DNA from 4 places in the Paenibacillus sp. FSL E2-0177 genome. Region 1 is predicted to be linked to each of the others. Evidence: riboswitches for the same ligand, from Rfam matches in the RefSeq annotation. Region 1 holds a riboswitch; each other region holds the start of a gene.
The links. A riboswitch is a leader RNA that binds a small molecule or an ion and turns the genes downstream of it on or off. The one in region 1 is predicted to bind cyclic di-AMP.
Positions count from the first base shown of each region.

Region 2: linked by a shared signal. The riboswitch ahead of MHI25_RS03080 (hypothetical protein) and the one ahead of MHI25_RS00575 (C40 family peptidase) in region 1 are both predicted to bind cyclic di-AMP.
Region 3: linked by a shared signal. The riboswitch ahead of MHI25_RS11590 (KamA family radical SAM protein) and the one ahead of MHI25_RS00575 (C40 family peptidase) in region 1 are both predicted to bind cyclic di-AMP.
Region 4: linked by a shared signal. The riboswitch ahead of MHI25_RS25935 (TrkH family potassium uptake protein) and the one ahead of MHI25_RS00575 (C40 family peptidase) in region 1 are both predicted to bind cyclic di-AMP.

Region 1 is NZ_CP150307.1:121,714-123,915, reverse strand. It holds cyclic di-AMP (ydaO/yuaA leader) riboswitch at 172-310, shown strand; gene MHI25_RS00580 (C40 family peptidase) at 368-796, shown strand; cyclic di-AMP (ydaO/yuaA leader) riboswitch at 1,159-1,301, shown strand; gene MHI25_RS00575 (C40 family peptidase) at 1,346-1,798, shown strand; gene MHI25_RS00570 (GNAT family N-acetyltransferase) at 1,988-2,202, shown strand, end outside.
Region 2 is NZ_CP150307.1:663,883-666,084, reverse strand. It holds gene kdpA (potassium-transporting ATPase subunit KdpA) at 1-212, opposite strand, end outside; gene MHI25_RS03080 (hypothetical protein) at 429-845, opposite strand; cyclic di-AMP (ydaO/yuaA leader) riboswitch at 1,097-1,286, opposite strand; cyclic di-AMP (ydaO/yuaA leader) riboswitch at 1,706-1,870, shown strand; gene MHI25_RS03075 (hypothetical protein) at 1,939-2,202, shown strand, end outside.
Region 3 is NZ_CP150307.1:2,628,684-2,630,885, forward strand. It holds gene MHI25_RS11590 (KamA family radical SAM protein) at 1-858, opposite strand, end outside; cyclic di-AMP (ydaO/yuaA leader) riboswitch at 998-1,139, opposite strand; gene MHI25_RS11595 (AraC family transcriptional regulator) at 1,188-2,202, opposite strand, start outside.
Region 4 is NZ_CP150307.1:5,826,999-5,829,200, forward strand. It holds gene MHI25_RS25935 (TrkH family potassium uptake protein) at 1-1,151, opposite strand, end outside; cyclic di-AMP (ydaO/yuaA leader) riboswitch at 1,216-1,391, opposite strand; gene MHI25_RS25940 (CPBP family intramembrane glutamic endopeptidase) at 1,712-2,202, shown strand, end outside.

The DNA.
Region 1 (2,202 bases):
GAGCTGGGACTTTTTCTCATTACGGATAACTTAAGAGTATTTGCAAAATCATAAAAGCTCTGTTACAATAAGTCCTGTGCTATTAGTAACAATTTTGTAATCAATTGAAACGATTCCTACATAACTAAATGTATTTATCGTAAGTGTAACTGTCGAAACGTCATTCTCTTGGTGCTTAACACGCCTAATTCCTTTGCACCGGGAAGTGGGGGAACCATATTTTGGGTGAATTGATCTCGCTTTACAGGGATCATAGGGAATCTTCTACCGAACCCTTAAGCTAACCTCGCAGGCCTTGGAAGGAGTACATCTTTTGAAAAGACATAATTTAAGAAAAAAATGCGTCGCTGCGGCGCTAGGACTTGTAATGGCATTATCTATTGGTGGAGGAAGCGCCTTTGCCGACTCTAAGATGGACACTGTAATCTCAAAGACTATTGGAGTTGCCTATAAAACCGGAGGTACAAGCACTGCCGGATTTGATTGCTCTGGATTTACAAAATATGTATTCAAGAATGTGGGTCTTACTTTACCTCGTACATCAAAAGCTCAATATAGCGTTGGAACTGCTGTATCCAAAAGCAATCTGCGTTCTGGTGATCTAGTGTTCTTTAACACACTTGGCAATGGAGTATCCCATGTCGGCATTTATGTTGGAAACGGAAAATTCGCACAATCGTCCTCTTCGCGTGGAGTGACCATCACTTCACTCAGTCAGGCCTACTGGGCCAATCGTTATGTTGGCGCTAAAAGAGTAATGAGTACTTCAGCTTATCAAGCTGTAGCCTTCGATTGAAACCTTCCTCACAACTATAACCTCATAATTACAACTATATGAACCTGAATCTGATTATTCCCGTAATCAAATTCGGGTTTTTCTTTTTTCCATAATATATTTTTACACTAATAGAGCCCAATTGAAACACGTTTATTTGATAAAAATTGCAATTATATTAAAAATTAGGTCATTATTAACGCTTACATATGCCTTTCTACCGTAAAAATGCCAATTTTTCTGCATTAATATGTTAAAAACGATTGCCAAGCGGCTTTCTGTTTGTTACAATTAGCGCAGTGAGATTTTAGTAACATTTTTGTAATCATTAAGTTGTTATTTACAAAGGTTTTGTCATGTATTGATTACAAGCTAATCCTAATCAACAGTATGAGCCGAGTTTCCTAACTATTAGGAAAACGGGGGAACCAACTTTGGGTGAATTGACCTCCATTATATAGAGGGGTCATAGGGGACCTTCAACCGAACCCTTAAGCTAACCTCGTAGGCATTTGGAAGGGGTATACACTTTTGAAGAAGAAGTTAGCAGCAGCAGTACTAAGCTTTTCCATCATCCTCACCATCGGAGCAGGAAGCGCTTTCGCAGATTCCAAAATGGATAAAGTGATTGACAAGGCCATCGGTACTAAATACGTATCCGGCGGTATATCCACTAACGGATTTGATTGCTCCGGATTTACAATGTATGTGTTTGATAAGATTGGCATTAACCTTCCACACCAATCAGGTTCCCAATATCAAATGGGCACAGCAATCTCCCGTGATGATATAAGAGCCGGAGATCTTGTATTCTTCAATACAAGTGGCAAAGGTGTCTCACATGTCGGCATTTATGTCGGTGAAGGTAAGTTCGCACACGCTTCTACCTCACGCGGTGTTACGATTAGCTCTCTGAGTGATAGCTACTACGTGAAACGCTACGTTGGTGCCAAGCGCATTATGAGCACAGACGCTTATCAATCGGTTGCTGCTGAATCGGAAGACAATGATGATGTGCAATAAGTAACGTACATAGGCTCTTTTCCAAGGTAACTCTTGGAGGAGAGCTTGTTTTTTTGTCTTATTACTTATTTACCCCTCTCATAATTTGTAAAACATTCCTCTCATATAAAGTTTCTGAGTCGAACCTCCCCCATTTTGTATATAATTAGTAATATAGCAATGTCCTCGTGAAAGGAGATCGTTGACTTTATGATAAATCCCTCGGTAACTTTTCATGTTGTTCCTATGGAGGCAATTCACGGAGAAGCTATTTGTAAGTGGAGCTATACGCCCCCATATAATATTTATGGCTGGATGCCGTGGGAGCAGATGCAGGCTCTTGGCATCGAGTTTGGTGATCCGCAGCTCCGGGAGGAACAATATATCTCCATATTAAATGAACAAGAGGTTTTGTGCGGATTCGC
Region 2 (2,202 bases), 540 kb from region 1:
TTAGTTAAAACAAAGCTGAGTGCATACTTCTTCCAGGACATTCCGTCCCGTTTTTTCAGGCCGATCAGCTTATAAATACCTTTCTCTGTGCCTGCAAACCAGCGATCCGTACGATTCGGTTCGTTAGAAAATACATGATATAAATACGTTCCCATCGGCTTGACCAGCAAGATGAGAATTACAATTACGACGACTATTTGCAAAATGCCCATGAATGCCCCTCCTTAAAATTTCTCAGGATGAATCAACGCGTAAACCAGATATATAAACAACAGTAGGGTAACAGCGATTACTAGAATCACAGCTTATCCCTCCCCGTATCCTCAACTACACCTGCGCACCAGCGCATAAAGCCATAAAATAACCCGTAAATTACAGCTAACGAAGCCACCATATACAGATCCATCATATCTTCCGCACTCCTTCCATTATCCTTGATGAGGTGATCTATCGATTAGAAAATCAGCATCACCACTATGGGAATAGATTACATAGCTCGCACCAAGTCTTTTATAGACCAATCTAGGATTTATTGAACTTGTAATCACAAAAATCGGCTGTGTCGTCCAGGTACGGCACATCTGAATATAGCGGCAGCAAAGCGGAAAGCTGCTCTCAAACAGATATACCCTGCCTACCGGGAACGATGGGCGAAACCAAGTGCTCTGATGGCGGGTATCCACTAGAATAACCTGCTCAATCCCGAGCTCCTCAAGTAAAGCTTTCTCAGCCACATTGTTGGTTAATCCCGCCATCTTAATACCCCTGAACTTCAGAAGTTTAATGAAATGTTCTCCCGCCTTTGTAGGCGCACATACAAGCACATATTCATTCTGATCCGTCATCTTTTTTTCTCCTCCTGCTCATTTACAACAAGGAGGCAACGAAAATCTCCGAAAGGATGTTGACCTATCGTCATTTTCGGGCACAACCTAAAGCTCGGTTGTGTCACGTCATTAGACGCTGCCTTACAAATACCGCTAATGATGAATTTAGCGACCTCTTAGGGGAGGCCTCCATAAATGCTTTGCTTCTAAGAGCACAGCAAAAAGCCACAAAGGATCTCCTCTGTGGCTCGCTAGCGGTCACATTGCACTCATCCTCTCTCCATACGCTTACGAGGTTAGCTGTCGGATTCGGGCGGTGAGAGTCGCCCTACCTGTATAGATGCGAGCTCACTCACACCCTCTACAGGATTCACCCCATAATCGGCTTCCGACTCTCACATCGGCTGCCGATTGTTGGTTCCCCCGCTTTCCTTATCGGAAATTAAGCGGATCAAATATTCGATTGTCGTTGAAACAGGAGTAATCATACTCTTATGCACGAAGACTTGTAAAACCTGAATGATGCCAAAATAATGCAAATTAAAAACTATTTTCCCATTAGATAGCGCTTACTTGATATCTAATCTCTCTATATCTCTTGTTTACTCGAGTTTGGAGCGTTTAATCGCTATCTATAACCCATGTGATTTTATTCACCTTTTTAGAGCGAAAATACTGCAAATTCCCATTATAGGTAGAAACGCAAGAAGCTGAGGCTGAGCGAGAAAGAGGCGCGATAACACGCCATAAATACCTATTTACCTCGTTTTTCAGTCGTAGTCGGCAGGATATGGTTAAAATTGCTCTAAAAGAACATTTTCCGTTTTTTACAGAAAATCTTGAAAAGAGTATGATTCGGGTTGAATCTAATTCATGAAAAACAATCAACGCTGAGTTCCTGCATTCGCAGGGAACGGGGGAACCATCAGGCCACCTGGCCTACTTGGGGTGAATCCAAAGGAGACTGCATAAGTCTCAATAGGTAGGGCGACTCTCACCGTCCGAATCCGACAGCTAACCTCGTAAGCGTAAAGAGAGAGACCCTTGATCCGCCACGCTTTGGCCCAGGTATATCTGCCTGTAATCCAAAACCGCAGCAGAGGTCCTCCTCTTGCTGCGGTTTTTGCGTTACCTGAGCTTATTAGGTGATAGCACGCTGGATGGGGTGAATGTTTTGAAGCACTATTATTTAGGGATACATCAAGGGCTGCTTGAGCCGATAAGTCTAAATTACGTTTGTTTCGGGGCCTTGTGGTTCGAAGAACATAATCACAGGTACATTGTAGGCTATGCATTTGGCCAGAACCAGATCCAAGCCCTTCGCCAGTTCAGCACACCTTCTTCTTGTAAAGACTGTTTAGACTCTAAGATTGTA
Region 3 (2,202 bases), 2.5 Mb from region 1:
TTGCTCGAGCGGTAATACGAAATCTCGGTTTCCGGCTACGGGCCGGTTCACAAAGAAGTAGTAGGGTGTAACGCCAGCCCATGAAAGCCGGTCCAGTAGTTCCCCTAAAATAACGGGATCATCGTTGATGCCTTTGAGGATGGGGGTCTGATTTACGACAATTGCCCCTGCGTTGTGGAGAGCTTTAAATGCTTTTTTGGCTTCAGGTGTGATTTCACGAGGATGATTGATGTGCGCCATAACATAGATTCGTTTGTCTTCGGTAGAGTAAGTACGAATCAGCTCCAGCAGCTCTTCGTCTTCAGAGATCCGCATCGGATTAAATACGGGAATTTTGGAACCCAGTCTAATGATCTTAACATGCTCAATGCTTCTTAGATTTTCAATAATGGATCTTAGCTTCGGTGTGGAGAGAATTAAACTGTCCCCGCCCGTAAGAAGTACGTTGTTAATCTCCGGATTATTTGCGATATACTCCAAACCCGGAGAGACATCAGCCATCGCCTCTTTCACGTCATTTCGGAACAGACGCTTACGGAAACAGTAGCGGCAATAAGCCCCGCAGACCTCGGATACAATCAGTAGTGCAGTGGTTCTATACTTGTGCTGACAACCAGGTACCACATAATTCGTGTCCTCATCGGAGGCGTCCCAGCGCCCATACTCCAGCAGTTCACCTTCGTTAGGAATAACCAGCTTACGGATGGGATCATCTGGATCATCCCAGTTAATTAAAGACAGATAGTAGTCATTTACACGAAAAACAAATTTGTCCGTAATTTCTTTCAGATTCTCTTTTTCCAGCTCAGACAACATAGCTATTTTGTTAATATCCGTGAAGTACTTTACCTTTTGCACGTACATCTCTCCTTTGTCTCGTAGTGTGAGAAATGAGGGAGCCTTAGTGTCAAAGGCCAATCTACTGCCAGCAGGGTCCAAAAAAGCACAAAAAGAGACCCTTAGCAAGGGTCTCTGGTTATGTAAATAACATGAAAAGCAGACCCATCCACTGCTGACGAGGTTAGCTGACGGACTCGGGTAAGATGGTACCCTACATTCTAATGCTCAATGATTCGCCCCAATTAACTGGTTCCCCCGCTTTTCAACTGTAAAAGTTGGAAATTAAGCGTAGATAAAGTATACCCTATCAAGTTTTGAAAAGTCAAAAGAGATTCCTAGATTCACCTTCAATTACTAGCGGTACTTCCACCGAGTAGTTTAGGCAACAGCGTTAGCAGCTTCTCCCGGGTTAACGCATCACTAGAGTTCCATTTGCTTCCGTCGAGCAGATAAACATGTCCCTGACGTACTGCCGGGAGATTGTTCCAAAGTGAACTGTCTAGTAATCGTTCCATCGCAGCTCGCGAGTCTTTGCGTTCCGGAATGAGCATGAAGATATGATCTCCGGCGTAGGCAGGCAGTCGCGTTGGATCAACTTCGGCGAACCCTAACTCTTCGTCCAATATGGCCTGGATCTCTTCGGTCGGTTGTAAACCACATGGGGCATAAAGCGCAGTGGAGAATCCGGACATTCCCATAGCATACAGATGATCTCCATGATCATAGACCAAAGCAGAGGCGGTTTCTCCAACTTGGAGGGTTGTCGTGTAAAGCTGCTGCCACATGGCAGCGTTTTTGATTGTGAATGACTCCAGCCATGCTTCGGCTTCGCGCTGTTTACCTAGCCAACTGCCTAATGTCCGCATTCGGTTGTCGAGAGATGCAAATGAATCAAAGGTGAGTGTCGGAGCGATACCAGAAACTGCTCTGTAGGCTCTTTCATCACTATTTGCCAAAATGATCAAATCTGGGTTTAGGGAAGCGGTCAACTGCGGGTCCAGTGGAAACCCGACGTTGGCGAGCTTCTTAAGCCGATGTTTATAGACGCTGTTCCGGGCGAACGCTTCATCTCCACCGATAGGCTTTACGCCTAACGCGAGAAGGTCGCCAAGTGTTTCGCCATGATAGACAATACGTTTCGCTCGCTCTGGAATCTCCACCTCATGACCCGTCCAATCCTTGACGGTAAGCTTACGACCTTTCTGATGTGCATATTGTCCGGGTGTAACTCCGGTTTTTTGCCGAAAGCGGCGGCTGAAATAGTATTCGTCCGAGAAGCCGACCAGTCTGGCGATTTCCCGCAGTGGTTCAGTCGATTCCTGCAGGAATCGTTTGGAATGATTAATGCGCAGATCCGTCAGG
Region 4 (2,202 bases), 1.2 Mb from region 1:
AAGAAATTACTGTCTTCAGTTGTGGAGAGTATCATCGACACAGAGGCGATTAACAACAAAGCCAGCAGCGTGATCGTTAATGCCTTGTAGATGCGCTCTTGAGCCAGCCGATAACGGAACAACACAACATCTTCCCGTCCACGCAGCATAGCAATTACAGCACCAATCATCATCGTAAAGGTTGTTGTCTTAATCCCCCCGCCCGTTGAGCCCGGAGAAGCACCAATAAACATAAGAATCACTATAAAAAATTGTGTAGCCTGCCGAAGTCCAGCAATATCTACTGTGTTCGCGCCAGCCGTACGGGGAGACACGGATTGAAAGAAGGCCGATAATATTTTACCGCCGAAATTCAGTGAACCCAGGGTACGAGTGTTAGTAAACTCAAATATAAAAATAACCAAAGCTCCGATCAGAATCAGCCCTGTGCTGGTGGACAAGACAACTTTACTATGTAGAGACAGCCTGCGGGTTACCCGAAACTCCACCAGATCTGACATTACAATAAAACCAATCCCGCCGGAGACAATCAGAAACATCACAATAATATTCACAAGCGGATCATATACATAATCAGTTAAACTGCGAAAATCCCCAAAAATATCGAACCCCGCATTATTAAACATAGACACCGCATGAAATATGCCATAATAAATCGCTTTTCCCAACGGCATATCAAAAGCCCAGCGAATAGACAACAGCACAGCGGCACAGCCTTCTATGACAAGAGAATATATGAGGACTCTCCGGATCAGTCGCACAATTCCTTCCATAGAGCCTTGATTCATGGCTTCCTGTAGGATTAGCCTGTCCCGCAAAGATATTTTACGCTTTAACACCAGTGAAAATAGAGTGGCCATGGTCATAAAACCTAAGCCGCCGATCTGGATCAGGATCATAATTACGGTTTTCCCAAAAATCGTGAACGAAGTTCCGGTATCCAGCACAACAAGCCCTGTAACACAGGTTGCCGACGTTGAAGTAAATAATGCATCAATAAATTCCACGGAATTCCCGCTTGTGCTTGAGATGGGCAGCATAAGCAGCAGGGCCCCTATCAGAATGATCGATGCAAAACCAAGCACCAGTATCTGCGGCGGCGAGAGCTTCAGAAACTTAAATTCAGAAATCCTGCGAAACTGTGAAGCCACTTTGCTCACCTTCTTATCAAAAATTCCAACAAAAAAAGCACTGGAAAACCAATGCTGACTTGGTTCCTGCAGTAAATTAGCCTACGAGGTTAGCTGTCGGATTCGGACTGTGCAGGCTGCCCTATTCGTTCCCAGAACGAAATTCACCCCTGATGAAAGTGCCATTTATCGTGTACACTCCACTTTTCATCACTTCTTATGGTTCCCCCGTTTTCACCAGAAATTCGGCTACTATACAATTGCATACAAATTATATACGTTATTTAGTGAATTCACAAAGACACAATTAATGCTCATTCACATGAAAAAATGCGGTTTAAAGAGACTGCATCAAAAGGAGTGCCTTTTCTCATCACTTTTCCGTGTTTTCCCTGCAATTACACCGATTCTCATCATTCGTGCAGAAATGAACACGATAAAATTCATGGTATAAATTCACATGACTATTCTATACTATCTCTATTACCCATAAAAAGAACATATAATGTTTTTTGTAACCAACCAGGCACTAATACTATAATGGAACATAACATTGTCAGTACATAACAAGGAGGCGTTACATGAATCCCGTCGGCCAGCCCTTACAGCAACGTGCCCTCTCCAAGAGGCTCATCATCTCGGGCATTATCGGTCTTATTCTATTTATTATGTTTCAGATTTCCCCTTCACTGCTTAGCAGCCCTACAGGTGAAGATACCACCGTCATTAGCAAGGCAGAAGCCCGTGACCAAGCCATATTATTTGCAGAACAAAAGCTCAACTACACCGAAGCACCAAACGATCAATGGAATGTACTTTACCAGACGGACTCTTCCTTTTATGGTTATATGTCTCGCGAGAAGCTTGTGGAGGACTACACCAAGAAAAAATTGGATCAAAAATATCCTTTTGATGTCTTTCGGGCAACGCTTACTCCTTCAGCGGAGCAAGAGCCGCAAATCATCGTTGACCTCAATATGTATACCGGTAAGATTGTCGCTTTCTCAAAGGCTGCAAAAGTTACCTCCGAAGAGGGGTCAGGCATCGCTTCCGTTGGTGCAAAAGAGGACAA